DNA from 4 places in the Mesorhizobium sp. M0019 genome. Region 3 is predicted to be linked to each of the others. Evidence: predicted binding sites of a transcription regulator. Region 3 holds the regulator's gene; each other region holds the start of a gene.
What was found. The regulator LexA, encoded in region 3, represses DNA repair genes until DNA is damaged. The targets are predictions, from matches to a motif close to TGTTCNNNNTGTGTTCNG.
Positions count from the first base shown of each region.

Region 1: a site for LexA is predicted at 4,979-4,996, ahead of NKK47_RS21220 (DNA recombination protein RmuC). Genes of this name have one in related genera too.
Region 2: a site for LexA is predicted at 3,563-3,580, ahead of NKK47_RS14085 (ImuA family protein). Genes of this name have one in related genera too.
Region 4: a site for LexA is predicted at 3,116-3,133, ahead of NKK47_RS04700 (YifB family Mg chelatase-like AAA ATPase). Genes of this name have one in related genera too.

Region 1 is NZ_JAMYVK010000030.1:30,763-38,641, forward strand. It holds partial or broken gene NKK47_RS21185 (2-dehydropantoate 2-reductase) at 1-246, opposite strand, end outside; gene dapE (succinyl-diaminopimelate desuccinylase) at 376-1,575, shown strand; gene NKK47_RS21195 (transporter) at 1,578-2,186, shown strand; gene truA (tRNA pseudouridine(38-40) synthase TruA) at 2,168-2,923, opposite strand; gene NKK47_RS21205 (GNAT family N-acetyltransferase) at 2,942-3,451, opposite strand; gene fmt (methionyl-tRNA formyltransferase) at 3,448-4,377, opposite strand; gene def (peptide deformylase) at 4,395-4,925, opposite strand; gene NKK47_RS21220 (DNA recombination protein RmuC) at 5,029-6,291, shown strand; gene NKK47_RS21225 (GFA family protein) at 6,331-6,735, opposite strand; gene NKK47_RS21230 (cation diffusion facilitator family transporter) at 6,803-7,765, opposite strand.
Region 2 is NZ_JAMYVK010000016.1:40,297-48,175, forward strand. It holds gene NKK47_RS14065 (DUF4153 domain-containing protein) at 1-1,411, opposite strand, end outside; gene NKK47_RS14070 (HpcH/HpaI aldolase/citrate lyase family protein) at 1,690-2,571, shown strand; gene NKK47_RS14075 (DUF1737 domain-containing protein) at 2,600-2,806, shown strand; gene NKK47_RS14080 (metallopeptidase family protein) at 2,998-3,420, opposite strand; gene NKK47_RS14085 (ImuA family protein) at 3,604-4,686, shown strand; gene NKK47_RS14090 (DUF6504 family protein) at 4,619-6,097, shown strand; gene NKK47_RS14095 (error-prone DNA polymerase) at 6,094-7,879, shown strand, end outside.
Region 3 is NZ_JAMYVK010000002.1:182,154-190,032, reverse strand. It holds gene trpD (anthranilate phosphoribosyltransferase) at 1-329, shown strand, start outside; gene trpC (indole-3-glycerol phosphate synthase TrpC) at 334-1,146, shown strand; gene moaC (cyclic pyranopterin monophosphate synthase MoaC) at 1,149-1,655, shown strand; gene NKK47_RS03035 (molybdopterin molybdotransferase MoeA) at 1,655-2,860, shown strand; gene NKK47_RS03030 (hormone-sensitive lipase) at 2,868-3,698, opposite strand; gene kynU (kynureninase) at 3,794-5,041, opposite strand; gene lexA (transcriptional repressor LexA) at 5,488-6,222, shown strand; gene NKK47_RS03015 (ComEC/Rec2 family competence protein) at 6,216-7,879, opposite strand, start outside.
Region 4 is NZ_JAMYVK010000004.1:45,437-53,315, reverse strand. It holds gene NKK47_RS04705 (malate synthase G) at 1-1,239, shown strand, start outside; gene NKK47_RS04700 (YifB family Mg chelatase-like AAA ATPase) at 1,493-3,022, opposite strand; gene gshB (glutathione synthase) at 3,186-4,127, opposite strand; gene NKK47_RS04690 (GtrA family protein) at 4,346-4,720, opposite strand; gene NKK47_RS04685 (glycosyltransferase) at 4,728-5,735, opposite strand; gene NKK47_RS04680 (GtrA family protein) at 5,865-7,667, shown strand; gene NKK47_RS04675 (SDR family NAD(P)-dependent oxidoreductase) at 7,800-7,879, shown strand, end outside.

The DNA.
Region 1 (7,879 bases), on a different contig from region 3:
CAGGATGACATCGGCAGCGGGGAATGCCGCGGCCGGATCGGCGGTGACCGACAATGCCTCCGGCTTGACGGATCGGTCGCGGCCATCACGGTCGGTGATGCGCAATCCACCTTTTTGCAGCGCCTTCTCGATGCGAGGCCGCGCCAGCAGAACCACCTTTCGCCCGGCAAGTATCAGGCAGCCGCCGGCGTAGCATCCGATACTGCCGGCACCGGCGATTACGATCGTCCTGCCATGCGTGATCATGCGATGGCCCTGTCCTGGTCGAGAGGCCTGGCCGCAACTATACGGCATGAAAACCATAATGTCGGCGGCATGGCTGGCCCTTATGTCTGGCCGTGACAGGCCTTGCGCTTTCGACTATCGCTTTTGCCCATGACGCTGCCTACCGATCCGACCAGAAATCTGGCTGCTCTCATCCGCTGCGCTTCCGTGACGCCCGCCGAAGGCGGTGCGCTGAGCGCGCTGGAAGAAATGTTGAAGCCGCTCGGCTTTGCCGTCGAGCGCCCGGTGTTTTCCGAATCCGGCACACCTGACATAGAGAACCTTTACGCGCGGCGTTCCGGCAACGGCCCGCATCTGATGTTTGCCGGCCATGCCGATGTCGTGCCGGTGGGCGATGAAACAGCCTGGACGCACCCACCCTTTGGCGCCGAGATCGCCAATGGCGAGATGTTCGGCCGCGGCGCCGTCGACATGAAGGGCGGCATTGCTTGTTTCGTCGCGGCGGTAGCGCGACATATTGCGCAGAAGGGCGGCCCGAAGGGTTCGGTCTCGCTGCTGATAACCGGCGACGAGGAAGGGCCGGCGATCAACGGCACGACGAAACTGCTCGAATGGGCGGCTGTCAAGGGTGAGAAATGGCATGCTGCGATCGTCGGCGAGCCGACCAATCCCGACGCGCTCGGCGATATGATCAAGATCGGCCGGCGCGGCTCGCTCTCCGGCACGGTCGTCGTCAACGGCCGCCAGGGACACGCCGCCTATCCGCAGCTAGCCGACAATCCCGTGCGCGGCCTGGTGACGCTGGTCGACGCCTTGCTTGACCCCGTCTTCGACAACGGAACAAGGGATTTCCAGCCGACCAATCTTGAGGTCACCTCCATCGATGTTGGCAACCCTGCCACCAACGTCATCCCGGCGAAGGCGGCGGCTAGCTTCAATATCCGCTTCAACGACACATGGACCGCCGAGACGATCCAGGCCGAGATCCACAACCGCCTCGACCAGGCGGCGAAACGCAAGAAATACCGCGCCGGCAAGAAGACGCCGGTCGACTACGAGATCGTCTGGCGCGACGGACCGAGCCACGTTTTCCTGACACGCGACGACAGGTTGATCGAGACGCTTGGCGGCTCGATCAAGGCGGTGACCGGCAGGAAGCCGGCGCTCTCCACCTCCGGCGGCACCTCCGATGCCCGCTTCATCAAGGATTATTGTCCGGTGGTCGAATTCGGACTTGTCGGCAAGACCATGCACATGGTCGACGAACGCGTGGCGATTGCCGACCTCGAGACGCTGACGCAGATTTATCTGCGCTTCGTTGAAGACTGGTTTGCGCAGGACATATCCTAGTGATGCTTTCAGCGGATGAAACCTACGCTTCGCTTGCCGGTGCCTGGCGGCTGATGCTCGGCAAGGCCGACGGATTTCGCCTGCTCGACCTTTCGGCGGACGGTTTCTGGAACTCCTTTTTTGCCATCATCGTCGCGGCGCCCGCATTGATCGTCGGCTGGGTCGGTATTGCCAACCAGATCGGCGATCCCGACGCATTTGTCGGCCGTTTCAGCATGTTGATCCGCCTGGCCACCGTCGATATCGGCGCCTGGGTGCTGCCGCTCGTCGGCCTCGCCCTGGTCGCGCCACGCGCCGGCATCGGCAGCCGCTTCGTCCATTATGTCGTGGCCAGCAATTGGGCCTCGGCGATCATCGCCTGGATGATGCTGCCATCGGCGTTGATCCGGCTTTTCCTGACGTCGGCCAACGAAGTCTCCGGACTCGTGTCGCTGCTGTTGTTCGCGCTGTCGATGGTCTTGACCTGGCGGATGACCAACGTTGCGATCGGCAGGGGTGCGGCCGCCGGCAGCGCCGTTTTTGCCGGCATGTTCGTGGCGTCGCTGATCGTCCTGTTCGGCCTGCAGGCGCTGCTCGGGATCAGCGTTCCGGATCAGCCAGGCGTTGGATAATCGACGCCGACGAGAAACAGCCCGTCGGGCGGCGCCACCTGACAGCAGGCCGCACGGTCGCGCGCCTCAAGCGCCGCCTTGAGGTCGGCAACAGTCCAGCCGCCTTCGCCGACACGTTTGAGCGAGCCGACCATCGAGCGCACCTGGTTGTGAAGGAAGGACCGCGCCGAAGCGCGGACTTCGATGAAATCGCCGGTGCGGCTGACATCCAGCCGGTCGAGCGTGCGGACGGGGCTGGTGGCTTGGCACTGGGTCGAGCGGAAGGTGGTGAAATCATGCCGGCCAAGCAGCACCTTTGCCGCTTCGTGCATGGCACCGGCATCGAGCTGCTTCGGTACCCACCAGATCTTGCCCTTGTCGAGCGCCGCCGGCGCGCGCCGATTGACGATGCGGTAGACGTAGTGGCGGCCGATTGCCGAGAAACGCGCATCGAAGCCATCCGGCACGACGGCGGCCTTCAGGATGGCGATGCGCACCTTGGCCGCCTGCAGATGCGCGTTGACGGCGTCGCGCACCTTGTCGCCGGGCCATGCCTTGATCAGATCGACATGCGCCACCTGAGCGGTCGCATGGACGCCGGCATCGGTGCGGCCGGCGGCGCGCAGCGAAACCTGCTCACCACAGAACTTCTCGATCGCCTGCTCGATCGCCTGCTGCACCGAAGGCTGGTTGGCCTGGCGCTGCCAGCCGGCGAAGAGACTGCCGTCATATTCGATGTCGAGGCGAAAACGCGGCATTCCCGGATCGAGGCGAAATCAGGCGGCGAGGGCTGAGCCGAAGGCCGAGGCGTAGACCAGCCTGCCGGTCTCCGGCGCCTCGCCCCAGGCAAGCGCCTGCAAAGCCTCGCTTTGGTAGTCGCTGTCGAATTTCGCGGCACGGGCGCGGCTGTAGCCGAAACGCCCATAATAGGCCGGATCGCCGAGCACCACGGCGAGCGTCTCGCCGGCAGCTTTCAGGCGGATATGCGCCTCGCGGACCAGCGCACCGCCGATGCCGGTGCCGTGGAACGACGGCTCGACCGCTAGAGGCGCCAGCGCCACCGCCGGGAAACTCTTGCCGCCATTCTGCACGAAGAGCCGTGAAAACAGGATATGGCCGACCACTTGCCCGTCTTCGTCCGCCACCAGTTCGACGACGGCATCACCGCCGGTGACCAGCGCGTCGACCAGTCCGGCCTCCGTCTGCTGGCCGAACGCGTGTTCTTCGACAAGGCGGATCGCCTCGCGGTCCCGCGGCGTCGCCGCGCGTATGGACATCATGCTCATGACAATTTCATTCCTTTTTCGAGCTTGGCCCCGCGCAGAAACTCCTGCGCGGCAATGGGCCTTGCGCCCGCACGTTGAACTTCGACCAGCCTGATCGCGCCTGACCCGCAGGCGACCGTCAGACGGTCATCGAGAATTCCTCCCGGTTCGCCGGCGCCTTGCGAGAGCGTCGAGCGAAGCAGTTTCAGCCGTTCCACGCGGCCGCCGATTTCGGCCTCGCACCATGCACCGGGAAAGGGCGACAGGCCGCGAATCTGGTTGTGCACGTCGCCGGCAGGTCGCAGCCAGTCTATGCGAGTCTCCGATTTATCGATTTTCTTGGCGTAGGTCACCCCCACCTCCGCCTGTGTGGTAAATGTCAGCGTATTCCGCTCCAGCCGTTCGAGCGCTTGCACGATCAGCGCAGCACCGAGGACCATCAGCCGGTCGTGCAGATCGCCGGCCGTCATGTCGGGTCCAATGGGACATTTTTCAACCATTGCCACCGGCCCGGTGTCGAGGCCTTCCTCCATCCGCATCACCATAATGCCCGTTTCGGTATCGCCGGCCATGATGGCGCGCTGGATAGGGGCAGCGCCGCGCCAGCGCGGCAACAGCGATGCGTGACCGTTGAGGCAACCGAGCCGCGGCGCCTCGAGAATGGGTTTGGGTAGAAGCAATCCGTAGGCGACGACCACGGCGACGTCGGCGCGCAAGGCGCGGAACGCCTCCTGCTCCGCCTCGCTCTTCAGCGACACCGGCGACCGCACCTCGATGCCAAGCCGCTCCGCCTCGCGCTGCACCGGCGACGGCGTCAGTTCGAGCCCGCGCCGGCCGCCGGCGCGCGGCGGCTGCGTGTAGACGGCCGTCAACCCGTGCCCGGCCCCGGCAATCGCCCGCAGCGTCGGCACGGAGAATTCAGGCGTACCCATGAAGATGACACGCAGGGGCATTTCGTCGACGCCTACCCCACCATCTTGCCCGGCGCCTTGTCCCTGGCGAGCTTCTTGAATTTCTTGACCACCATGTCGCGCTTCAGCTTGGAGATGTGATCGATGAACAGCACGCCGTTGAGGTGGTCGATTTCATGCTGCAGGCAGGTCGCCATCAGCCCCTCGGCCTCGATCTCCTGCAGCTTGCCGTCGCGGTCGAGAAACTTCACCCGCACCGCCGCCGGACGCTCGACCTCGGCATAGTAATCCGGGATCGACAGGCAGCCTTCCTCGTAGACCGAACGCTGGTCGGAGCTTTCGAGGATTTCGGGATTGATGAAGACGTGCGGTGCCGGCGTCTCGTCCTCCTTGGCCAGGTCGATCACCAGCATGCGCAAGGGTTCGCCAACCTGGATCGCCGCGAGGCCGATACCGGGCGCGTCATACATGGTGTCCAGCATGTCGCCGGCCAGTTTGCGCAGATCGCCGTCGACACGCTCGACCGGTTTTGAAACCTGGCGCAGGACGGGATCGGGGAGGATGATAAGCGGCTTGATCGACATGGCGTCTCACCTAAGACCTCGCAGGAAAAGCGTCAACCGGGGCGCCTTCGGGTCGTTCACGTTTTGATCTGTGCCGGCAGACCGAATCATCTATGCTGTCGACATGAACGATCTGGCCACCATCCTGTCCGAACCTGTCGCCCGCCTCGGCGCCACCACGATCACGCTCGGCCAAGCCCTGGGTTTCGGCGCAATGCTGTTCCTCGGCCTGTTCGTGGCGCTCGTCGTTGCGCTCTGGCGATCGGCCAAGGCGCGTGCAGTGGCGGCCGCCGAAGCCGCCGACCACGCCCGCGACGCCGAGGTGCGGATGGCTGGTATCTTGGCAAGCCAGGCGGAAATGCAGGGCCGCATGGGCGCCATCGCCGAAGTGTTCGGGGCGCGCCAGGCGGAACTGACACAGTCGATCGGCCAGCGTCTCGATGCCATGACCGGCCGCCTGGGCCAGACCATGACCGAGCAGACGAGATCGACGCATGAGAGCCTCGCCAAGCTGCAGGAACGGCTGGCGGTCATCGATATCGCGCAAGGCAACATCCAGTCGCTGGCCGGCCAGGTCGTGCAATTGCAGGCGATCCTTTCCAACAAGCAGACGCGCGGCGCCTTCGGCCAGTCGCGCATGGAAGCCATCGTCGCCGACGGATTGCCGCACGGCGCCTATGAATTCCAGGCGACCTTGTCGAATGGCAGCCGGCCCGACTGCCTGGTGAAGATGCCGAACGGCGCACCGTCGCTTGCCATCGACGCAAAGTTTCCGCTCGAGGCGTGGAATGCCATCCGTGCCGCCGAAGGCGCCGACCTGCAGAAGTCCGCTGCACAGGCTTTCCGCCGCGACATCGAGGTGCATGTCCGGGATATTTCCGAAAAATACCTGATCCAGGGCGAGACGCAGGACACCGCCTTCATGTTCGTGCCCTCAGAATCGGTGTTCGCCGAAATCCACGAGAATTTCGAGGCCGTTGTCCAGAAGGCGCATCGATCGCGGATCGTCATCGTCTCGCCATCGCTTTTGATGCTGTCGATCCAGGTCATCCAGGCGATCCTCAAGGATGCCCGCATGCGCGAGCAGGCACACCTGATCCAGGGCGAGGTTATCCGGCTGATGGAAGACGTCTCCCGGCTCGACGAGCGGGTGCGCAAATTGCAGACGCATTTCGGTCAATCGGCCAAGGATATCGAGGACATCCTTGTCTCGACATCGAAGGTGACCAGGCGCGGACAAAAGATCGAGGCGCTGGAGTTTGGCGTGCAGCCGGCGGAGGACACCGCTGGTTCGAATGGCAGCGGAGCAAAAGCGGAAATCAGCCCGCGCGTCGCCGATTCGAAAACCGGGCAGTTGAGGCTAAGGGTCGTCGAAGGCGACGATTGAGAGCTACGCCGGAACCGGAGGCTTCGCCCGGGTCTGGCGCTACTGCTCCTCGATGATGGTTGTGCCTTCGAATTCCGGCAGCCAATGCAGCGCCGAGCGGTGCCAGATCTGCTTTCTCGGCACCAGTTGCTCGCGCTGCCGTGCCGTGCCGACCCTGATACCGTAAACCTTCGGTCCCTCGCCCGCCGACGTGGCGTAGAGATGCGAGCCGCACTCACCGCAAAATGCCTGGGCGCGCTTGGTGCCGCTCGAACCGGTCTTGATGTAGATCTTCGGCGTGCCCTTGGTGATCCTGTAATTGTCCTCGGACGCCGGCACGGTGACGCGAAAGGCCGTTCCGGTTAGCTTCTGACAATCGATGCAGTGACAAATGGTGGTCTTTTCCGGATCGACTTCGGCCTCGTAAGTGATAGCGCCACAATGACACGCGCCGTCGATTTTCATCTTCGTTCCTCCTGGAGCTTTTGCCCGCAATCATAATCGGGACTGCCCGATGGCGCAGCCATTTTCCTCAGGCCGGTTCCCCTCCGGACGCCGCCAAGGTCTTGCTCCGGCGTTCCCAGGTGCCGGTGGTCTGCGGCTTGACGAAGAGCCGCGTCACCTCCGGCATCTCCGCCTTCAGCCGCGTCTCGAGGCGCTCGACACAGGTCTCTATCTCCGGCGCCGACAAATGATCCTCGAACTCGATGCTCAAAGCGGCGACGATCTCCTGCGGACCCATATGCAGCGTCAGCACGCCATTTGCCCGTTGCACCGCCGGGTCCTGCTGGACGATGGCCAGCACCTCTGTTTGCACCTCGGGCGAGGCCGGCTCGCCGAGCAGCAGGCTCTTGCTTTCGCGCGCCAGGAAGATCGCGGTCCCGCCCAGGATGAGCGCGATGCCGATCGACGCGGCGCCGTCGAGCTTCGGCATGTCCAGCAATTCCGCCGCCAATATGCCGGCGAAGGCGACAACGAGGCCGAGAAGTGCCGCGCTGTCCTCGAAGAGTACGGTGTAGACACTCGGATCCTTGCTGAGCTGCACCGCCTCGAGCCAGCCGTGGCTGCCTTTTTGGTGGCGGAACTCCTTCAGCGCCACCAGCCAAGAGGTGCCTTCGAAGAGGAAGGAAAGGCCAAGGACAGCGTAGTTCACCTTGGCGTTGGCAATCGGCTCCGGCGCCATGATGTGCGTCACGCCTTCGTAGAACGATATGCCGGCACCCAGTGCAAAGACGAGGAGCGCAACGATGAAGCTCCAGAAGTACAGCTCGCGGCCATGGCCGAGCGGATGCGTGCGGTCGGCCGGCCGGGCGGCACGGTGCATGCCGTAAAGCAGCAGGCTGCCATTGCCGGTATCGACGAGCGAGTGGACGCCTTCCGAGAGCATTGCCGAGCTGCCCGTGAACAAGGCAGCGGCAAATTTGGTCAGTGCGATCGCAAGATTTCCGGCGAGCGCCGCATAGATCACTTTTTTCGACCCGCCATGCGCCGCCATGGTGTACTGCCTTGGTTGATGCACCGAGATTGGCGGAGCGCCCGCCCACGCTCCACAGCTCTCACAACGCCCGAAGTGCCCAGTTGTTCACAAGGTCAGTTGTTCAAAAGCGCA
Region 2 (7,879 bases), on a different contig from region 3:
CGTCCTGTGCATACCAGCCGGCGAGTTCGCGGATGGAGGCATCCTCCGCGGAAACCGTCCTGCTCTGGTGCTGGACGAAGCGATCGAGCGCCGGCAAGGCGCCGGGCCCGAGCGAGCGCAGGTACCAGACGTCGAGCTGGGTGCCTTGGCCGGTCATTTCGAAGCAATGGTCGACATTGTAGTTGGCGATCAGCGCGGCAAAGTTGATGAACGAGCAGGCATAGAGCGTCGCCGATAGCGTCAGAAGATTGGCGGAAAGCAGCCATTCGTTGGACTTTTCGCGCGCGATGCGGGCTATGATCAGGACAAGGCCCGCCGCCACCAGCCCCATCCAGACGAACGCAGCGACACGCCAATAGGTCAGCGCATAGATACCGATATAGAGATCGAGCCGCAGGATCGACGAGATCACCAGGAGGATGTTCTGCGCCACCCAGGCATAAACCAGCCGGCGGATGAGCGGATCGCCGGAGGTCGCACTTCCCGGCCGCAGCGCCGCCAGCACGAAGCCGGCGGCCAGCAGCGCCGTGACGATCAGCGGATACGCGCCGCGATGCGCGTAGGCGGCATAGGTCAGCCCGTCGGGAAGCGCGATGCCGCCCCACAGATAGGTGGCGTCGAGTGCGCTCTGCACCGCGAACAGGATGTTGAAGACGACGAGCGCGCGGAGGATAGCGGCCTTGCCGAAGACGATGTCCTCGATGGTGGTCCTGGTGGCCGGCGTCGCCGGTGCGCTGGCTGGCGACACCCTGCGGCGGCGGAGAAAGCGCGGCAGGCGCGGCCGCAGAAAGGCCCAGACGCAGGCAAGCACGAACAGCCAGAAGGCGAGACGTGGCAGCTGGACGAGGTCGAGCAGTGCCATCAGGTCGATCAGCGAGAACCAATATTCGATGACCGGATTGGCGGCGCCGAACAGCGCGAGGAACACTGCGCCGAGGCCCAGCGGCATGACCCAGACGGCGATCGCCGCAAGGCGCACGCGCCGCCGGCCAAGCCGCCGCGCCGCCATGCGCCAGCGGAAGAAATCAAGGACGAGCCGAAATGGCGTTGCAAGCAGGAACAGCGAGAGTTGGCCGGCAATACGGGCAAGGCCGCGCCGCAACCGTCCGGCCAGTGAAAGCGCGAAGATGGCCGTCGCCGCCAGCGCGATGGAGACGGACAGTGCGCTGACATTTTCCACAAGCGGCAGCAGCGCCATAAACAGCGCAACCGGCTTGAACCAGAACCTGCCATCCTTGAAGGCGCCGAGAGGATGGAGAGCCATGCTCGCCGCTGCAATCGCAACGCCGAACAGGAAAAGCGTGATGCCCGCCGGTTGGCCATAGAAGAAAAAATCGGCCAGCGCGACGAGCAGGACGGCAACGCCGAAGCGGTTGCAATAGCTCGGCGCCGCCGAGAGGAATACTATCATGATCGGGCTTTCTCGGCGGCTTTGATGCGGCCGGTGGGCGGGGATTTCCGGACGAAAGGGAGGAGGTTTACCGAAGTCCGGGGCGGATCGACGAGCCACCAGCTTTCGCGGCGAAGCCGGTATGGCAGGGACCAACGGGAGTTCGTTCGCTCTTGCATGCCGCCCTTGTCGCATCCGGTCGGGTGGCAAGCGGGGCGGAGACGAGGAGATTTTCCGAAATTGCGCGCAGTTTTTATGCACGGCTTGCCTCGGCCGGCTGCAGACGGCATAGATCGGAGATGACCACCGAAAGCTACCGCCCGCGCCGCTCGGTGCTTTACGTCCCGGCTTCGAACGACAAGGCGCTGGCCAAGATCCAATCGCTGGCCTGCGATACCGTCGTCATCGATCTCGAGGACGCCGTCGCCCCGGCCGACAAGCCTTCCGCGCGCGAAAAGCTGGCGGCGATTTTCGCCGGCCATTCCAACCGGCGCTGCGAGATGGTGGTGCGCATCAATGCGCTGTCGAGCGAATGGGGCGCCGACGATCTGCCGGCCGCGGCAAAATGCACGCCCGACGCCATCCTGCTGCCCAAGGTCGACACGCCGCGCGACATCCTCGAGGCCGGCGACGTGCTCGACGACAATTTTATCGCGGACGAGGTCAAGCTGTGGGCGATGATCGAGACGCCCAAGGCGCTGCTCAATATCGGGCCGATCGCCGAGCTCGGCCGCGACCCAGCCTCTCGCCTGGTTTGTTTCGTTGCCGGAACGAACGACCTGATCAAGGACACCGGCATTCTCGCCATGCCCGACCGGCGCTATCTCGTTCCATGGCTGATGCAGATGGTGCTCGCCGCGCGCGCCGGCGGCCTCGACCTGCTCGATGGCGTCTTCAATGATTTTCGCGATATGGACGGGTTTGCGCGCGAGTGCACGGAAGCGGCCGCCATGGGTTTTGACGGCAAGTCGCTGATCCATCCAGCTCAGATCGAAGCCGCGAACCGCGCGTTTGCACCGTCGCCCGAAGCAATAGCCGAGGCGCGCGCGGTCAAGGATGCCTTCGCGTTCGCCGAAAATACCGGTAGGGCGGTAGTTGCGCTGAACGGCAAGATGGTCGAGCGGCTGCATCTGGCGCAGGCCGAAAAACTGCTGGCGAAGGCCGCCGCTGTTCGCGCATGACTAACGTAACTGACGACAGGATTGAAGAATGAAACTCTACCGCTTTCTGTCCGGCCCGGACGATGCCAGCTTCTGCCACAAGGTGACGGCGGCGCTGAACAAGGGCTGGCACCTGTTCGGCTCGCCGACCTATGCCTATGACAAGGAGGCCAAGACCATGCGCTGCGGCCAGGCCGTGGTGAAGGACATCGAGGGCCAGGAATACGGCCCCGACACCAAGCTCAGCGATTGGTAGGCTTTGCAAAAGCGCCGAAGCAGGGTGTGTTGAGATTCAGGTCAGGCCGCGCCGGAGTCGAAGACGGGCGCGAAGCGACCAGACTGGGTGGTTTCCGAGAACCGGAGCGGAGCGTACTTTTGGGGACGTTAACACCGGAAGTGCGGGAAGCCGCCGTTCGCAGGCCGGCATCACCTGAATATCAGCACATCCTACTCCGCTGCCTCTTCGATCTTCTCCATATCGTCGTCCGACAGGCCGAAATGGTGGCCGATCTCGTGGATCAGCACATGGGTGACGATGTCGCCCAGCGTTTCCTCGTTCTCGGCCCAGTAGTCGAGGATGGCGCGACGATAGAGCGTGATGCGGTTCGGCCCCTCGCCGGTCTGCGGATTCCAGCGCTCGGCGATGCCGCGCCCCTCGAACAGGCCGAGCAGGTCGAAGGGCGTTTCCAGCGAAAGGTCGTCCATGATCTCGTCGGTCGGGAATTCGGCGATCTGAATGACGATCTCGCCGGTCAGCTTGCGAAAGTCCTCCGGCAGATGGGCATAGGCCTCCAGCGCCAGGAGCTCGATTTCCTCCATCGTTGGCGAAAGCTGGTCGTGCCAGATGCGTGTTTGGTAGATGCGAGCCATGCTTTGTCCTTTGATCCCGGCATATAGGCTTTCAGGCCGGACTCGGCAAATGGTCGGGCTGGAGTGCCCGTGTCATGCCCCCACTACAGGAATAAATTCCCCATGACTCCGCTTGACTCTTCGGGCGGCCTCTGGAATCCTAGGGAACATAGCAGGAACAATTGTGAGTGGAAGCTGACCGTCATGGCGACAAGCGCCGTGGCGCGGGAGACTGTTTTTGCCCTGCGCCGCCAGATCGCGAAGATCGAAGGGACCTTGCCCGAGCGCCTGGAGGCGCCGGCCAGTTCGTCGTTTGACGCGGATGTTCCTCGTCAGAGTCTGACACCCTCTCGGCATCCGACACCCGCTCGGAATCTGACCATTGTCCGGCGCGGCCTCGCCGTGGCGCCGCCCGATGCGTTTTTGCGCACCGGCGCCGAGCGCCTCGATGCTGCGCTGAGCGGCGGCCTGCCGAAGGCGGCGTTGAGCGAGTTTCATGGCGCCGCGACCCGCGATGCCGGGGCCGTTGCCGGTTTTGCCTTGTCGCTCGTCAGCCTGATCCTCAGCCAGGGGCTGCGATTGCCGGTGCTGTGGATCGGCACATCAGAGGTTTTCCGCGAGGCCGGCTTTCCCTATGCCAGGGGGCTTCACGCCTTCTTCGGCATCGAGCCGGAGCAATTGCTGTTTTCCGAGGCGCCAAGGCTGCTCGATGCGCTGTGGATCGCCGAGGAGGCTGCCCGGATGACGGCGCTGGCCGCCGTCATCCTCGAAATCCGCGGCAGCCCGCAGCGGCTTGACCTCACCGCGACGCGGCGGCTGCACGCCCGCGCGCAGAGTGCGGGCCGGCCGCTGTTCCTGCTGCGCCAGGCCGGCGAGCCCGAACCGACGGCAGCGCCCGTCCGCCTCATCCTGTCGGCGGCACCGGCGGCAACGCGTAAGACGCTTGCCGGGCCGCTCGCCGGCTCGATCGGCCGGCCCGCCTTCACCGTCGCCATCGGCAAGAGCCGCACGGCCTTGCCCGGAAAATTCACACTGGAGTGGAACCCCGATGAACGCATATTCGAAGAAAGACGGGGCGAGCAAGGAAGGTCTCAGGAATGGACCCCAGAACGGCCAAAGAATCCTATCCTTGTGGTTTCCGCATCTCGCCGCCGAGAGGATCCTGCGGCAGCGTCTGGGGCGGTCCTGGCGTTCCCGGCCGTCGGATCACCTGCCGCTGGTGATCAGCCATCGCCAAGGGAACACCCAGCGCATCGCCGCCCTCGACGAACGGGCCGAGGCGCTTAATCTGAAGCGCGGCATGGGCATAGCCGACGCACGCGCCATGCATCCCTCGATCGACATCGTGGAGGCCGATCCGGAGGCCGACCGGCGCCTGCTCGAAGGCCTCGCCGACTGGTGCGACCGCTATACCCCGCTGGTGGCGCTTGACGGGACCGACGGCCTCTATCTCGACGTCACCGGCTGCACCCATCTTTTCGGCGGCGAACGCTCGATGCTGGACGATATCCTGTCGCGTTTTTTCCATCAGGGCTTCGATGTCCGCGCCGGGCTTGCCGCCACGCCTGGTGCTGCCTGGGCGGCGGCGCGGTTTGCTGGCGACCGCATCGTGCCCGATGGTGAGGAGGAAGCGCTTCTCGCGCCCTTGCCGCTGGCGGCGCTGCGCATCGACCCGGAGGTACGCGCCAGCCTCGAAAGCGTCGGCCTGCGCACGGCGGGCGCCGTCATGGCGGCACCGCGCGCGCCGCTGGCCCGCCGCTTCGGCGCATCGCTGCTCTTGCGCCTCGACCAGGCGCTTGGCCGCCTCGAGGAGGCCGTGTCGCCGCGCCTGCCGGTGGCACCGCTTTCGGTCGAGCGTCACCTTGCCGAGCCGATCATGCTGACCGAGGACATCGAGCGGCTGACCGGCATGCTGGCGACCACCTTGAAGAGCGACCTCGAGCGTCGCGGCGAGGGCGCAAGGCGGCTGGCGCTGCTGCTTTTCCGCGTCGATGGCGGCGTCAGCCGCATCGCCGTCGGCACCTCGCGGCCTCTGCGCGAGCCGCGGCTGATCCAGAAATTGTTCCACGAAAGGCTTGCCGCGCTCGAACAGGATATCGACGCCGGCTATGGCTTCGATCTCGTGCGCCTTTCGGTGCTGACCGCCGCCGCCTTCGACATGCAGCAGGCCGACCTTGCCGGCGAGACGAGCGACGACGGTGCCGATATCGCGCTTTTTGCCGACCGCATTCGCGCCCGGTTCGGCGAAGGCGCGGTCTTGAAGCCGGTCGCCGTCGAGAGCCATTTGCCGGAGCGCGCCGTCGCCACCCTTCCCTTCACGGAGGCGCCGCAGAGAAGCTCGCCGCCGAAGCAGCCGGACAAGGCGAAGGACGCTCCCACGACCGTCTTCCAGCCGGAACGGCCGATCCGGCTTTTCCGTTCGCCCGAGCCGATCGAGGTGCCGGCCACCGAAATGCCGGAAGGCCCGCCTTTGAACTTCCGCTGGCGGCGCGCGCTCTATCGGGTCGCGCGCGCCGAAGGGCCGGAGCGCATCGCGCCGGAATGGTGGCGAGGGGCGGCGGGACGAGAAGATGCCCCGACCCGGGATTATTTCCGCATCGAGGATGCCGACGGCCGCCGTTACTGGCTCTATCGCCAGGGCCTTTACGGCGCCTCGCAGCCCTCGCCGCGCTGGTTCATGCATGGGATCTTCGCATGAATGCGCTGACGGCCAACCCCTATGCCGAATTCGGCATCCAGTCGAACTTCTCGTTTCTGCGCGGTGCCTCGAAACCGGAGGAGCTGGTGGTCGCGGCAAAATTCCTGGGGTTTTCGGCGATCGGTCTCGCCGACCGCAACACGGTGGCGGGCGTGGTGCGCGCCTGGCAGCAGGCCAAGGTGGAGGGTGTTTCCTATCATCCCGGCTGCCGCCTGGTTTTTTGCGACGGCACGCCGGACATCCTCGCCTACCCGCAGGATCGCAAGGGTTGGGGTCATCTCTGCCGCATGCTGACGCAGGCCAATCTGCGTGACGAGAACGAAAAAGGGGCGACGCTCCTCAAACAGAGCGATCTTCTCGAATGGGGCGATCTCCTGTCGCTCGCCATACTGCCGGATGTGTCGGCGGACGCGGAAACCAGCCACGCACTCCTTAGCCGGCTCAGGGATCGTTTCGGTGAAAACCTGCGGCTTGCGGTTTCGCCGGATTACCGCGGCAACGACCGCTTCCGTATCGAGCAGGCGGCGGCGATGGCGGAGCTGGCCGGCATCCCGTTGATGGCGACCAACGATGTTCTCTACCATACGTCGGAACGGCGCCCGCTGCAGGACGTGCTGACGGCGATCCGCCTCAATGTGCCTGTCGCCGAGGTGGGGCTGGAGCTGGCGGCCAATGCCGAGCGTCACTTAAAGCCGCCGCTGGAGATGGCACGGCTTTTCCGCAGGCATCCGCAAGCGCTGGCGGAAACGCTGCGTTTTGCCGGCGAGCTGACCTTCTCGCTCAGTGACCTGCAATACAACTATCCCGACGAGCCGACGGAATCGGGTCTTGGGCCGCAGGCCGAACTGGAAAGGCTGGCCAAGGAGGGAGCCGCCATCCGCTACCCCTCGGGCGTGCCCGCTTTTGTGACGCAGCGCATCGAGGAGGAGCTCGCTCTGATCGAGCGCCTGAACTACGCGCGCTATTTCCTGACTGTCCACGACATCGTCAAATTCGCCCACAGCCAGAACATTCTCTGCCAGGGGCGCGGCTCTGCCGCCAACTCGATCGTCTGCTTCTGCATTGGCATCACCGAAGTTGGCCCGGACAAGATCGAAACGCTTTTCGAGCGCTTCATTTCCGAGGAAAGAAACGAGCCGCCCGACATCGACGTCGATTTCGAGCATGAAAAGCGCGAGGAGGTCATCCAGTACATCTATTCCAAATACAGCACCAAGCGCACCGCGCTGGCCGCCGCCGTCGTCAGCTACCGGGGCCGCTCGGCGATGCGCGAAGTGGCCAAGGCGATGGGCCTGTCGGACGACGTCCGGGGCGCGCTGTCCAGTTCGATCTGGGGCTGGTCGACCTCGGAGCTCGGCGAAAAGGAGACAAAGGCCGGCGGCCTCGATCGGACCGATCCATCGACAAGGCATGTGATCGAATGCGCCAACGAGATCATGGGCTTTCCCCGTCATTTGTCGCAGCATGTCGGCGGTTTCGTCATCACCCGGGACCGGCTCGACGAGATCGTGCCCATCGTCAAGACGGCGATGGACGAGCGCAAGATGGTCGAGTGGGACAAGGACGATCTCGACGCGGTGAAAATCCTTAAAGTGGACGTGCTGGCGCTCGGCATGCTGACCTGCCTGCAGCGCGCCTTCACCCTGCTCCAGGATCATTATCCGCAGGCGCGGGACGAGTACGGCCTGCCCTATGTGCTGGCCACTCTGCCTGCCGAGGACAAGCATGTCTACGACATGATCTGCCGTGCCGACACGATCGGCGTCTTCCAGATCGAATCGC
Region 3 (7,879 bases):
CCACCACCGGCGAGACACTTGTCGCCGAACTGGCCGGCGGCGAGATCCGCAGCTTTACGCTGACCCCGGAAGCCGTCGGACTGAAGCGGCACACCAAGGACGAGTTGCGCGGCGGCGACGCCCCCCACAACGCCCAGGCACTGCGCGACATGCTGGGCGGCGCAGCCGGCGCCTTTCGCGATACGGTGCTGATGAATGCCGGCGCCGGGCTGGTAGTGGCCAGCAAAGCGACGACGCTTGCCGACGGCATGGTAACGGCGGCGCAGGCCATCGACAGCGGCCGCTCGCTGAAAGTGCTCGATAGGCTGATCGAGATTTCGAACGGTTAACACCATGTCCGACATCCTGCGCAAGATCGAGGCTTACAAGCGCGACGAGATCGCGGCGGCCAAGGCACGCGTGTCATTGGCCGAGATCAAGGCACGGGCGACGGATGGCGACGCGCCGCGCGGCTTTCTTTCCGTTCTTGAAGCAAAGCGCAAATCCGGCAGGTTCGCGCTGATTGCCGAAATCAAGAAGGCTAGCCCATCCAAAGGCCTGATCCGCGCCGATTTCGATCCGCCGACGCTGGCCAGGGCCTATGCGAAGGGCGGTGCCGCCTGCCTTTCGGTGCTGACCGACGCACCCTCCTTCCAAGGCGCGCCCGAATTCCTCACCACTGCGCGCGCTGCCGTCGAGCTGCCTGCACTGCGCAAGGATTTCCTGTTCGACCCCTATCAGGTCTACGAGGCCAGGGCATGGGGCGCCGATGCCATCCTGATCATCATGGCCAGCGTCGACGACGCGTTGGCAAGAGAACTCGAAGCGACAGCGTTCGGGCTCGGCATGGACGCGCTGGTCGAAGTGCATGACGAGGCTGAAATGGAACGCGCGCTGCAGCTGTCGTCGCGGCTGATCGGAATCAACAACCGCAATCTCCGGACCTTCGAAACCAGCCTACAGACCTCGGAGCGGCTGGTAGCGATGGTGCCGGCCGACCGCCATCTGGTCAGCGAGAGCGGTATCTTTTCGCACGACGATTGCCGCCGGCTGGAGCAGAGCGGCATTGCGACTTTCCTGGTCGGCGAGAGCCTGATGCGCCAGCAGGACGTGGCCGCGGCAACGCGCCTGCTGTTGACGGGCAAGGCGCCGGCAGAGGCCGTTTGAGGATGGCGGCCGCCCTCACCCATCTTGGAGCGCAGGGCGAAGCCAACATGGTCGATGTCGGCGACAAGGCTGAGACGGTGCGCACTGCAGTCGCAGAAGGTTTTGTCGCGATGCGGCCCGAGACGCTGGACATGATCCTCGCCGGCGACGCCAAGAAGGGTGACGTGCTGGGCACCGCGCGCATTGCCGGCATCATGGCGGCCAAGAAGACGCATGAACTGATCCCGCTTTGCCATCCGCTGCTGCTGACCAGGATATCTGTCGATATCGAGGCGGACGCCGCGCTGCCCGGCCTGAAGGTGACAGCATTGACCCGCGTCACCGGCAAGACCGGCGTTGAGATGGAGGCTCTGAGTGCCGTCTCGGTCGCTTGCCTGACCATCTACGACATGGCCAAGGCGGTCGACCGCGCCATGGTCATCTCCGGCATCAGGCTGGTTGAAAAGACCGGCGGCAAATCCGGCGACTACAAGATCACCGGAGACGGGGCCACCGAGGCAGGCCGCTAATGGCGCTGGTCCCAGTTGCCGAGGCGCTCGAGCGCCTGCTGGACGGCGCAGCAGCGCTGCCGGGCGAACGCGTCGCACTGCTGGATGCCGCCGACCGCGTGCTGGCGGAGCCGGTTGTGGCGCTCCGCACCCAGCCGCCGTTCAACGCCTCCGCCATGGACGGCTATGCCGTGCGGGCGGCCGATATCGCGTCCGTACCGGCAAGGCTTTCGGTGGTCGGCATGGCGCCGGCCGGACGCGGCTTTGCCGGAACGGTGCAGCAGCGGCAGGCCGTGCGCATCTTTACCGGCGCGCCGCTTCCCGAAGGCGCCGACACTATCGTCATCCAGGAGAACGTCCGCGATCTCGGTGGCGGCAGCGTCGAAGTGACGGAACCGACGGTGCAGGGGCGCAACATCCGCCGCCTCGGGCTCGATTTCGCCAAGGGCGATGTCCTGCTGCCCAAAGGCCGCCTGCTCGACCCGGCGGCCTTGTCGCTGGCGGCATCGGCCAATCACCCCGAGGTGCGCGTGGTCAAACGGCCGCTGGTCGCCATCATCGCCACCGGCGACGAATTGCTGCCGCCGGGCAGCGATCTTGGCCCCGACCAGATCATCTCCTCCAACGCCTATGGTGTCGCCGCTGCCGCACAGTCGGTCGGTGCGCGCGCGCTCGACCTTGGCATCGCGCCGGACCGCAGGGAGGCGATCGCTGCGCTGGTTGAAAAGGCCGTGAAGGCTGGCGCGAACGTCATCGTCACGCTGGGCGGTGCCTCGGTCGGTGACCACGACTTCGTCCATGACGTGCTGACCGGGCAAGGCATGACGCTCGATTTCTGGAAGATCGCCATGCGGCCGGGCAAGCCACTGATGTTCGGGCGGCTGGGAGACATTCGCTGCATCGGCCTGCCCGGCAATCCGGTGGCAAGCCTGGTCTGCACTCAGCTCTTCCTGAAGCCGCTGCTGGCGCGGCTCGGCGGCCGCGCCTTTCAGCAGGATATACGTCGGGCACGGCTCGGTGCTGCCATGCCGGCCAACGATCTCAGGCAAGATTATGTGCGGGCTGTTGTCATAGATGACGCCGGTACGCTCGTGGCGACGCCGTTCGGCATCCAGGACTCCTCGATGCTGAAAATGCTGGCCGATGCCAACGGGCTGATCGTTCGCGCGCCGTTCGCACCTGCTGCAGCGGCGGGCTCCCCCTGCGACGTGCTGATGTTACGCTGAACCTGCCTCACTCCGAGATCAAGGTCCGGGTCAGCGGATGGTCTGGATCGGCCAAACCGTCGATGATGTTGAAATGATGCCGGTCAGGCTCGACCACCGAGCTGGTCGCGGTACCCAGGCCGATCCAGATGTTGGCCAGCAACGCGCTCTGACGCAGGAATTCGGCGCGCTCGCCGCCGCCGGCCCAGCAGGTCAGGCGGGCCTTGTCCATCGGGCGCAGCAGCACCGGGCTTTCGGCCTGCGCCTCGGCCTCATCGATCGCGATCGTCTCGTTCATGCCGGTGCGCATGATGGGGCGCAAATCATGCACCCCCGAGATCGACACCACGTGACGAACGCGCCGGACCACTTCGGGCGCCAGCGGCGTCGTCGCCGTAACCATCCGGCTAACAAGATGGCCGCCGGCCGAGTGTCCGGTCAGCATCAGCGGCCCTGGGACCATCGCCGCCGCCTTGCCGATCGCCGCGCCGACTTCCTTGACGATGCCGCCAATGCGTATCTGCGGACAGAGCGTGTAGGACGGCATCGCCACCGCATAGCCGCGATCAACAGGGCCAGTGGCAAGATGCGACCAGAAATTTTTGTCGAATTCCATCCAGTAGCCGCCATGAACGAACACCACGAGTCCCTTGGGCTTGATGGCCGGCAGGAAAAGATCGAGCCGGTTGCGTGGGTTGTCGCCATAGGCCATGTCGAGCCGCGCCCTGCCCTCGGTCGAAAGCACGTCGCGGAAAACCCGCGCGGGCTCGATCCAGGCCGCCGGCCAGCGATCGCTGCCGGCTATGTTGGCGCCGTTGGCATAGGCGTTGTCCCAATCGGCAATGTGACGTTCGAACACCCTGCGCCCTCCCTGGCATATGGCCTTGCAACGTAGCCGTGAGCATCGCGCGGCGCATCGTCGCCAGCCTCACGATTCCAGCTCTCGCATCAATCTCAAGTGACAGCTGCTTTGATGGCGAAGCGCGCATCCTTCCACGCACGGGTGCGCAGGATGTCCTCAAGCACTTTGACGGCCTGCCAGACATCGGCATAGCCGACATAGAGCGGGGTGAAGCCGAAGCGCATGGTCGATGGCGCGCGAAAATCGCCGATCACGCCACGTTCGATCAGCGCGCGCATGACCTGGTAGCCATGCTCATGCATGAATGAAATCTGGCTGCCGCGTTTTTCCCCATCGCGCGTGCTTTCGAGCGTGAGCCCGTAAGTGCCGCACTTTGCCTCGACAAGCTCGATGAACAGATCCGCCAGCGCGATGCTCTTCTTGCGCACCGCCGTCATGTCGACATCGTTCCAGATGTCGAGCGCGCCCTTCAGCGTGCGCATCGACAGGACCGGCTGCGTGCCGCACAGAAACCGGCGGATGCCGGTGCCGGCCGCATAGCCTGGCTCGAAGGCGAAGGGCCGTGCATGGCCCCACCAGCCGGTGAGCGGCTGCTGGATGTCGGAAAGATGCCGCTCAGCCGCATAGATGAAGGCAGGCGCGCCCGGGCCGCCATTCAGATATTTGTAGGTGCAGCCAACGGCAAAATCGGCGTTTGCCTTGTCGAGCTCGACTGGCATCGCGCCGGCGGTGTGGCAGAGATCCCAGACGATCATCGCCCCGGCTTCCTGAGCCCTGCGCGTCAGCGCCGGCATGTCGCGCAGTTCGCCCGACTTGTAGTTGACGTGGTTGACCAGCACCACGGCGGTGCGTTCGTCGATCAGCTCTTCGATGGTCGGCGCGTCGACCCCCGAGAGGCGCAGCAGCGTATCTTTTCGCGTCGAAACCACACCCTCAGCCATGTAGAGGTCCGTCGGAAAACTATCGCCCTCGGCGACGATGACCTGCCGCTCCGGTCGCATGGCCATGGCGGCGTGCAGCAGCTTGTAGATGTTGACCGATGTCGTGTCGCAGACCACCGTCTGGCCGGCCGCGGCACCGATCAGGCGCCCGAGCTGGTCGCCAAGTTCAAGCGGCATGTTGAACCAGCCGGCCGTGTTCCATGCGCGGATGAGATCATGCGACCATTCTTCGGTCGCGGCCTTGTGGAGTTCATCGAAAGCGGCACGTGAAGCAGCTCCTAGCGAATTGCCGTCGAGATAGATCACTCCTTGCGGCAACACAAAGCGGTCGCGCATCGCGCGCAGCGGATCCGCGGCATCCATCGCCTTTATGGCCACGAGATCGGGAATTCCTGTCATGATTTGTCTGCTCCCCCAAGATCCAACGCAAGGCCGGACACGCGTCGACTGTTCTTCCATTACCTGGTTGCGCGCAGCAAGGCTCCAGCGGCGAGAAGCAGCCTGACCAGGCGATGGAAACCGGGACTTAACCCGAGGTTGGCGTTTTGAGTTCGTTTCGTTCACGGTGCATTGACCAAACCGCACAGTCGATACGGTTCAATTCCGTGCCTTTTACCAACCGACGGCCGATGCCAGTGCCGCCTTCTAGGAGGCCAGAAGGGCGCAAACGAAAGCAGAATCAAGGCGATGAGGCTCGCGGCGATGAAAATGCGGTACGCCGGTAGGGGACGTCGTTTGTTTCCCGAGCCTTAACGCATTCATTAAACTTTAAACAGTTGCGGAACACAACTGGAACAGATAGTGTTTGTTCTGGGTTTGTTTTTCTGATTCTGTTGGGGGTCGCTATGCTGACACGCAAACAACACGAACTGCTTATGTTCATCCACGAAAGGTTGAAGGAAAGCGGTATCCCGCCTTCCTTCGACGAGATGAAGGAAGCGCTCGACCTGGCTTCCAAATCCGGAATCCACCGGCTGATTACGGCGCTGGAGGAGCGCGGCTTCATTCGCCGTTTGCCCAACCGGGCCCGTGCGCTGGAGGTGCTGCGCCTGCCTGACTCGATCGCCCCCGGCCTCAATGCGGCACGCAAGTTCTCGCCGAGTGTCATCCAGGGCAGTCTTGGGCAAGGCGGTCCTCGGCAAGGCAAGCCGACATCGTCGCGCGTGCCCGCAGCCGGAAATGACGACGATGTCGTCGCCGCCGTTTCGATCCCGGTGATGGGCCGCATCGCCGCCGGTGTGCCGATCGACGCCATCCAGCACCAGACGCATTCGATTTCGGTGCCGCCGGATATGATCATGGGCGGCGAGCATTATGCGCTCGAGGTCAAAGGCGACTCGATGATCGAGGCCGGCATTTTCGACGGCGACACGGTGATCATCCGCAATGCCGATACGGCGAGCCCCGGTGAGATCGTGGTGGCACTGGTCGACGAGGAGGAAGCGACGCTGAAGCGGTTCCGCCGCAAGGGCGCCTCGATCGCCCTGGAAGCCGCCAATCCAGCCTACGAGACGCGCATCTTCGGACCAGACAGGGTCAAGGTGCAGGGCAAGCTCGTTGGGCTGATCCGCCGCTACTGAGTTGCGCCCTTGGCGCCGGCTTTTGGATTGTCGGCCCTGCGGTATGGGGGCAGGCCGCGCGTCGCGCGTGAAAATTTCCGCTGCACGTGCCAGGGCCGGTATGATTTTTCGACCGCGAAACGGATTTCGGCGCGCGTTGCCGCTTGTGGATCGAAGTAGACGGCGGCACTTCCCGCGCGCGCCAGTTGCCGTTTGGTGACGACGAGGACCAGCCGGTCGTAGTAGCAGGGGTTATGGGCGGTGGCGTCGTCGATGACGATCAAGCTGGCAAAGGCGCAGGCTGGCCGCGCAGTATCGCGGTCCTTGGCTTGCGCGATGATCGCGCCGGATGGATGCCTGGCAAGGCAGAGGCCGTCCGTGCAAATGAACGGCATGCCCGGCGGTAGGTCGGCCGGATCGGCAATGTCGAATTGCGGGTCGTTCTTTCCAGGTGTTTCCGGCGCGACGATAGCCTCTGATGTGAGCGCGCGTTTCCAGTTGTCGATGGTGAACTCATTCGGGCGTGCCCGGTTGACCGCGAGTTCACCGCTGCCGATCGGCAGCGCGACCAGCCGTGCGTCCTCCGAGACCAATACGTCGGGTATGCGTGTCTGCGTTGTCGTCAGCAAGCCGGCGAGCGCAAAAGGAAGTGCCGCCAGCCGCAACCAGGTCGTCGCCATGCTGGCAATGACGAGGGCGATCGTCACCAGAAGGACGGATCTCAGCGAAATCAGCCCGACCGCATCGATCGGCGAGCGCTCCGAGATCCACCCGGACAGGGCGATCATCGCCGTCAGCCCCTTGCCCATGACATAGAGGAAAGGGCCATCCGCGCCGAACGGCATCGCCAGCGCACTGAGCACGGCGAAAGGCATGACGACCAGTGAGACGATGGGCATGATGGCCAGATTGGCGAACAGGCTGAGCGGCGCCACGCGCTGGAAATGCCATATGGCGAAAAGCGCCGTGGCGCTCCCTGCAATGATCGAGGTCATCGCCAGACCGCACATGCCCAGCAGGACCTTTCGAGTGGCAAAGCGTAGCGGCGACCGCCGCGGCGGCGGCGTGGTGGCCCTGCCGGCGCGGTAATCGGACCAGCCTGCATAGGCGCCGACAAGGGCCGCCGTCGCGGCGAAGGACATCTGGAAACTCGGACCGACCACCTCGTGCGGCGACACCAGGATGACCGCGATGGCCGAGATCGCCAGGTTGCGCATGGTGAGCGCGGCCCGGTCGAACAGCACGGCGATAAGCATCACCGCCAGCATGATGAAGCTGCGTTCGGCCGCCACGACAATGCCGGAAAAGACGAGGTAGGCCGCAATCGAAAAAAGCGCGGCGGCCGCGGCATATTTCTTGACCGGCCGTCGCGATGAGAAATCGGGAAACAGCGCAAAGGCACCCCGTAGCAGCGCCATGATGGTGCCGGCGACCAACGCCATATGCAGCCCCGAGATGGAGATGATGTGGTAGATGCCGGTGCGCCGCATCGCTTCGTTGATCTCCTCGGGAATGCCGGCGCGCACGCCAACGATCAGCGCAGCAGCAATCTCGCCCTCGGCGCCGCCGATGCGGCTGCGGATATGGTCGGCGATGGATTCGCGCGCGTCTTCGATCGCGGAAGAAAGCTGCGCGGCAAGCGGCATGCTGCCCGACGACACGACTTTCGGATTGCCGA
Region 4 (7,879 bases), on a different contig from region 3:
AGGCTCAACCCCGACCGCACCTATACCGCGCCGGATGGCGGCACGCTGACCTTGCCCGGCCGCTCGCTGATGCTGGTCAGGAATGTCGGCCACCTTATGACCAATCCGGCGATATCGGATCGCGACGGCAACGAGGTGCCGGAAGGCATTATGGATGCGGCGCTGACGGCGCTGATCGCGCTGCATGACATCGGCGTGAACGGGCGCCGCGCCAATTCTCGCGCCGGCTCGATGTACATCGTAAAGCCCAAGATGCACGGGCCCGACGAAGTTGCCTTCGCCGTCGAGATTTTCGACCGTGTCGAGGCGCTGCTCGGCGTGCCCAAAAACACCCTCAAGATGGGCATCATGGACGAGGAGCGGCGCACCACCGTCAACCTCAAGGAGGCGATCCGCGCCGCGAAAGAACGCGTCGTCTTCATCAACACCGGCTTCCTCGATCGCACCGGCGACGAGATCCACACCTCGATGGAGGCCGGCCCGATGATCCGCAAGGGCGACATGAAGCAGGCCGCCTGGATTGCCGCCTACGAAGCCTGGAACGTCGACATCGGGCTGGAATGTGGGTTGGCCGGCCACGCCCAGATCGGCAAGGGCATGTGGGCGATGCCCGACCTGATGGCGGCGATGCTGGCCGAGAAGATCGCCCATCCCAAGGCTGGCGCCAACACCGCCTGGGTGCCGTCGCCGACGGCGGCGACGCTGCACGCCACCCACTATCACAAGGTCGACGTCCATGCCGTGCAGGCGGCACTGAAGAGCCGGCCCAAGGCAAAACTCGACGACATCCTGTCGGTGCCGGTCGCGGTGCGGCCGAACTGGTCTCAGGCGGACATCCAGAAGGAACTCGACAACAACGCGCAAGGCATTCTGGGCTATGTCGTGCGCTGGATCGACCAGGGCGTCGGCTGTTCGAAAGTGCCGGACATAAACGACGTCGGCCTGATGGAGGACCGCGCCACGCTGCGCATCTCCTCGCAGCACATCGCCAACTGGCTGCATCACGGCGTCTGCACGCCCGAGCAGGTCATGGAGACGATGAAACGCATGGCGGCGATCGTCGACCGCCAGAACCAAGGCGATCCGCTCTACCGGCCGATGGCGCCGGATTTCGACAAGTCCATCGCCTTCCTCGCCGCCTGCGACCTGGTCTTCAAAGGCCGCGTGCAACCCAACGGCTACACCGAGCCAGTGCTGCACGCGCGGCGGCTGGAGCTGAAGGCGCGGGATAACGGCTGAACCGAAAGCACGATGCACGCAGGCCAAGGGTAAGCGCCGGCGTCCCCCTCCCCCTTGAGGGGAGGGTGGCCCGAAGGGCCGGGTGGGGTCGCCAATGCAGTGCGCCAACCCAATTCTGACGGTGCGCCCTAGGAGGAGCATCGCAACGCTCCGCACCTCGGCCGGTTTCGAAATGCGACAGGCCGAGCGTCTCACCGGCGACCCCAACCGGCCGCTTCGCGGCCACCCTCCCCTCGAGGGGGAGGGAAAAACGCTACGCCGCTTGTGCCATCCGTTCCGAGCTCATGCGGTAGGAAATCGCTTCGGCCAGATGGATGCGGCCGACCGTCTCGCTGGCCTCGAGATCGGCCAGGGTCCGCGCCACCTTCAGGACGCGGTGATAGGCCCGCGCGGAAAAGCCAAGCTTTTCGCTGGCGTCCCTGAGCAGAGACAGGCCGGCGGCATCGGGCATGGCGATCTCCTCGATGACTGACGGCGAGCAATGGGCGTTGGTGGTGGCGGTCGCGCCGAGCCGCTCGAAGCGCTCGCGCTGGATCGTACGGGCGCGGGCAACACGTAGTGCGACGGCGGCACTTTTCTCCGCCCGGTCCGGCCGGATCAGATCGCTGGCCGAGACCGCCGGCACCTCGATCCTGAGATCGATGCGATCGAGCAGCGGGCCGGAAATGCGCGCCTGGTAGTCGGTGCGGCAGCGATCGCCGCGTAGACAGCGATAGCCCGGCTCGCCGGCCATGCCGCAACGGCACGGGTTCATCGCCGCGACCAGTTGGATACGCGCCGGATAGGTGACGCGATGATTGGCGCGCGCGATCATGCAGTCGCCGGTCTCGAGCGGCTGGCGCAGTGCATCGAGCGCCTGCGGCGAGAATTCGGGGAACTCGTCGAGGAACAGCACGCCGTGATGGGCAAGCGAGGCCTCGCCCGGCCGCACGCGCAGACCGCCGCCGACCATCGCCGCCATCGAGGCCGAATGATGTGGCGCGCGGAACGGCCGCCGGTCGGTGAGTTTTCCTTCGCCGAGTTCGCCGGCCACCGAGGCGATCATCGAGACTTCGAGCAATTCCCTGGGCGCCAGCGGCGGCAGGATCGACGGCAGCCGCTGCGCCAGCATCGACTTTCCCGACCCCGGCGGTCCGACCATCAGAAGATTGTGGCCGCCGGCCGCCGCCACCTCCAGCGCCCGCTTGGCGGTCTCCTGGCCCTTGATGTCGGCAAGGTCGGGCAGGTCGCGCGCCGAGGCATGGATGCCGGCTTCCGGCCGCGACAGAACCTGCGTGCCGCGAAAATGATTGGCGATGGCGATCAGGCTGCGCGGCGCCAATATGTCGAAATCCTTGCCGGCCCAGGCCGCTTCCGGCCCGAAGGCGAACGGGCAGATCAAGCCCTTGCCTTCGGCATTGGCACCGATTGCCGCCGGCAGCGCGCCAGCCACCGCGGCGATGGTGCCGTCGAGCGACAATTCGCCAAGCACGACATAGCCGGCCAGCATGTCGCCCGGAATGGCGCCGAGCGCCGCCATCAGCCCGAGCGCGATCGGCAAATCGTAGTGGCTGCCTTCCTTGGGCAGGTCGGCGGGCGCCAGATTGACGGTGACCTTCTTCGACGGCATCGACAGGCCGGATGCATGAAGTGCTGCCTGCACCCGCTCGCGGCTTTCGGCTACGGCCTTGTCGGCCAGCCCGACGATGTGCATGTTGACCTTGCCCGGCGCGATCATCACCTGCACGTCGACCGGCACGGCCTCGATGCCCTGGAAAGCAACCGTGCGAACCCGCGCCACCATGTCTTCACCCCGGATGCAGGCTTTTGCCCCAAGCCTTTGCGATCATGCCGCGAACGGCGTCACCCGAGACAACCACAGATTTCCGGCGAAGGCAAGAACATTTGGGGAACAGCTGAGCGCAACGGCGGCAATGGTTTGCAACGCGGCCGCTCGCGAAGCGAGGCTAGTTGCGCTTCTCCTCCACGGCATCCCAGAACAGGCTGGCGATGTCGGCGCCGCCGAAGCGCTGCACTTCGCGTATGCCGGTCGGTGAGGTCACGTTGATCTCGGTCATGTAGTCGCCGATCACGTCGATGCCGACAAGGATGAAGCCGCGCTCCTTCAGCGCGGGGCCGATGCGGGCACAGATCTCGCGTTCGCGCACCGTCAGCTCGGTTTTTTCAGCGCGGCCGCCGACATGCATGTTGGAGCGCGAATCATGCTCGGCCGGTACCCGGTTGATGGCGCCGACCGGCTCGCCGTCGATCAGGATGATGCGCTTGTCCCCGGCCCGCACCTCTTTCAGATAGCGTTGCACGATGTAGGGTTCGCGGAACATCTGGCCGAACATTTCGAGCAGCGAGGCGAGATTGCGGTCGGCCTCGTGCAGGTGGAAGATGCCGGCGCCGCCATTGCCATAGAGCGGCTTGACGATGATGTCGCCGAACTCCTTGCGGAAGGCGGCGACCTCGAGCGGATCCTTGGTGATCAGCGTCGCCGGCATCAGGTCGGAAAATTCGGTGACGAAGATCTTTTCCGGGCTGTTGCGCACCCAGGCCGGGTCGTTGACCACCAGGGTCTTCGGATGGATGCGCTCGAGAATATGCGTGGTGGTGATGTAGTTCATGTCGAAGGGCGGATCCTGCCGCAAAAGGATGACGTCCATCTCCGAAAGATCGGTGCGGACTTCTTCGCCCAGCGAATAATGATTGCCCTTCTCGTCGCGAACCTGCATCGCCTCGATACGGGCAAACACCTTGCCGTCGCGCAGCGACAGCCGGTCGGGCGTGTAGTGGAACAGCCGGTGGCCGCGCCGCTGCGCTTCCAGCGACAGCGCAAACGACGTGTCGCCGGCTACCGACACGCTGGAGATGTGGTCCATCTGGACGGCGACTTTCAGGGGCATGGCAGCTCTCCGGCGCACTTGGAGCGATCCACTTGGACGCACAAAGTACGCTCCAACATTTTTTGAATCCATGCATCGTGCTTTCCGAAAATCGATTCCGATTTTTCGGGCCGATGCATCGACGACAGCGATATAAGGAAATCGGCGGCCTCTGCCAATCGGCCAAGGTCATGATGAGGCTGCGCTTCGCTTGGCGCAGATCCCAACGCGATGTGCCTTCAGCGGTCGAAGACCAGCTTGGAATAGCCGAGGAAGGACAGCGCCATGGCGACCAGCGAGGCGACCGCAAGGGCTATGAGCGGCGACACCATCGGCAGCGCGAACAGCATGGCGCAATAGACGAGATAATTGACGAGGCTGGTGGCAATGCCGACGCCGCCATAGCGTGCGCCCTCTTGCGCGACGCCGCGGCTGGAAGGCGAGAAGGTCAGATGGCGGTTGATCAGCCAGGTGACGGACAGGGCAAAACCGATCGAGATGATGCGGGCCGCCAAGGGCCCAAGCGGCGTTGTCGCCAGCACCAGCCAAAGCGCACCCGCGTCGGCGACGAAGCCGATGCCGCCGGCGACAATGAAGCGGGCGAGGCGTCCCATTTAGGCTCTAGGCCGCCCGCGGCGTCTTGCGCGGTCCGGCCTTCAAAGTCGCGAGCGCGCTTGCACGTTCGCGCTCGACGCGACCGGAAGGCATCGACAGATAGAAGATGCGCTTCTGCTCGGCGCGGCCGCGCGACACCGAATCGAGGATCACCCCGGTCACCGCCGCCAGCATCGACAGCAGCAGCAGCCCGACCGACAGAACCCAGGTCGGCATGCGCGGCACAAGCCCGGTTTCGGCGAACTCGATCAGCACCGGCGCCATCAGAAACAGGCTTGATGCCAGGAAGAACACCGAAAAAGCGCCGAAGAAACGCAGCGGCTGCGTCTCCTTCATCAGCATGGCGAACATCCACAGGATCTTCGCGCCGTCGCGAAAGGTCGATAGCTTCGACGAGGAGCCTTCCGGCCGGCGGCCATAGTCGAGTCCGATCTCGCTGACCGGCAATTTGAGCTGCGAGGCGTGCACCGACATTTCGGTCTCGATCTCGAAACCGCCGGAAACGGCGGGAAAACTCTTGACGAAGCGCCTGGTGAAGGCGCGGTAACCCGAGAAGATATCGGTAAAGTCCGAGCCGAACAAACGTTTGTAGAGGCTGTTGAAGATGCGGTTGCCGAAGGCGTGGCCTGTCCTGCCGGCGTCGTTGGCGACGCCGCGCCTGGTGCCCACCACCATGTCGGAGCGCTCGGTCAGCAGCGTGTTGATCAGTTGCGGCGCGTCCTCCGGCGCATAGGTGCCGTCGCCGTCGGCCATCAGGTAGATGTCAGCCTCGATGTCGGCGAACATGCGGCGTACGACATTGCCTTTGCCCTGGCGCGGCTCGCGCACCACGATGGCGCCGGCGGCGCGGGCTCGGAGCGCCGTCAGATCGCGCGAATTGTTGTCGTAGACATAGATCGCGGCGGCAGGCAGCGTTTCGCGAAAGCGCCGCACCACTTCGCCGATCGTCAGCTCCTCATTGTAGCAAGGCAGGAGCACGGCGATGCTCGGCTCATGGCGCACTTCTTGTGGCATTTTCGTCTCCAGATGCCCTGTGAGGCCCCTGACCGCTCAAGCGCCGGCCTCGCTCGGGCGGCTTTACTATTTATTGAAGCTGTTAAGGCTAGGTTTAAACCGCACCCTATTCCTTCCAAAGGTCCTGATATGAGCACAGCCGACGATGGCGCCTCCATTTGGAGGTCCGATATCGCGCTGGCGCTGCTTGCCACGTTGCTGGCACTTGCCGTCAATGCCCTTGCCGGCTTCCCGGAATTGACCAATGCCGGCGGCGACAACGACAATCTGCTGCGCCTTGTCGAAGTTCGCGACATGCTGGCCAGCCAGGGCTGGTTCGATCTGCACCAGTACAGGATGGGCCTGGAAGGCGGTTTCGTCATGCATTGGTCGCGGCTGGTCGATGCGCCGATCGCCGCCATCATCATCGCCGTATCGGCCCTGACGGGCAGCGCGGCCTTTGCCGAGAATGTTGCGCAAGTGCTGTGGCCGGCGCTGCTCTTCTGCCTGACCGCATTTTTCACGGCTCGCGCCGCGCGCAGCTTTGCCGGTGACGGCGCCGTGCTGCCGGCTGTCATCGTCGGCGCCGCCGCACTGCATTTCCTCGGCATTTTTTCGCCTGGCGCGCTCGATCACCACAATGTCCAGCTGATGCTGAGCATGGCCAGCCTGAGCCTGTTGCTTGAAGCGCCAATGCGCAGGCCGGCGGCATTGCTCTCCGGCCTGTGCGCCGGATTGATGCTGGCCGTCGGCATGGAGACCGCGCCTTATCTTGCCACCATCGGCGCCTCTGTTGCCATGCTGTTCGCCGTCGGCGCCAATGGCGAGAGGTCGATTGCCAGGGATTTCGGCCTCGGCTTTGCCGGCGTATCCGCTCTCGTCTTTGTCGCCACCATTGCGCCGTCCGCCTGGGGTCAGGCGCAATGCGACGCCTTCTCGACCGTGCAGTTCGTCGTCGCGGCGATCGCCGGAACCGGCTTTGCGGCGATAGCGTCGATCGAGCCCGCCGGCCGCACGCGCCAATGGCGTATCGCCTCGCTTGGCCTGCTTGCCCTTCTATTGGCCGCTGCAATCGTCTTTTTGTTCCCACAATGCCTGGCAGCGCCCTATGCCAACCTCGATCCGCGCCTCAAGGAGCTATGGCTTGATCACATCGACGAGGCGCAATCGCTGTTCAAGCTGCTCGCTGAAGATCCGGCCGGGGTGGTGGCGCGCTATGCCACGCCGCTCATCGCGCTCGTGCTGATGGCGCTTCGCCTTGGCCGTGGCGGCTGGCGGCGGCAGGACAGCCTTGTCGGCGCGCTGCTTGCCGTGGCCTTCATCGTCAGCGCTTGGCAGGTGCGCGGTTCGACATTCTCGATCGCCTTCGCTGTCATCCCGCTTGCCGCCTGGATTGCCAAATGGCGTCAACGGGCCGAGGCCAGCGCGTCGCGCGGTGTGGCGCTGCGCATGGCTGCCGTCTGGCTGGTTTCGGTGAATGCGGTCTGGACTGGGGCTGCCGCGGCAACCTCGGTCGCCTTCGAGGACAGCAACACCACGGCGGATAATGGCGACGGCACCGATGTCGCTTGCCAGCGCATGGCCTCCTTTGCGGCACTCGGCCGCCTGCCCGGCACCACCGTGCTGGCAATTTCCAATCTCGGATCGCCTATCCTGGCCTATTCCGGACATCACGTCTTCGCCGGGCCCTACCATCGCAACGTCGCCGGCAACCTGCTGGCGCTCGATGCCTTCCTTGGGTCCAATGCCGATGCCAGGACGGTCGTGGCGGATCATCACGTCGGCCTCGTCGCGCTGTGCCCCGGCAGCGCCGAAAGCAAGCTCCTCGCCGCCAAGGCGCCGGCAGGTTTTCTTGCCGGGTTGATGCGCGGCAGCGTGCCGGAATGGCTTGAGCCGGTTGCCGGGACCAGTGGAGCCGCCGTTGAATTGTACCGCGTCCGGCTGGGCAGCTGATCGATCGGCGGCCCGTGCGGCCTTTTGTCGGACATAAGTCCTGACAATCCACTCTTTCGCCCTTGCCCGCCCGACACGGCTGGATAGGATGCGCGCCGGCCGACCGAGATCATTGGACCGGGAGAGAATTTCATGATGCCATCGGCACGCTTTGCCGACCTCGAAGGCGCTTCGGTGCTGATCACCGGCGGCGGCTCCGGCATTGGTGCTGC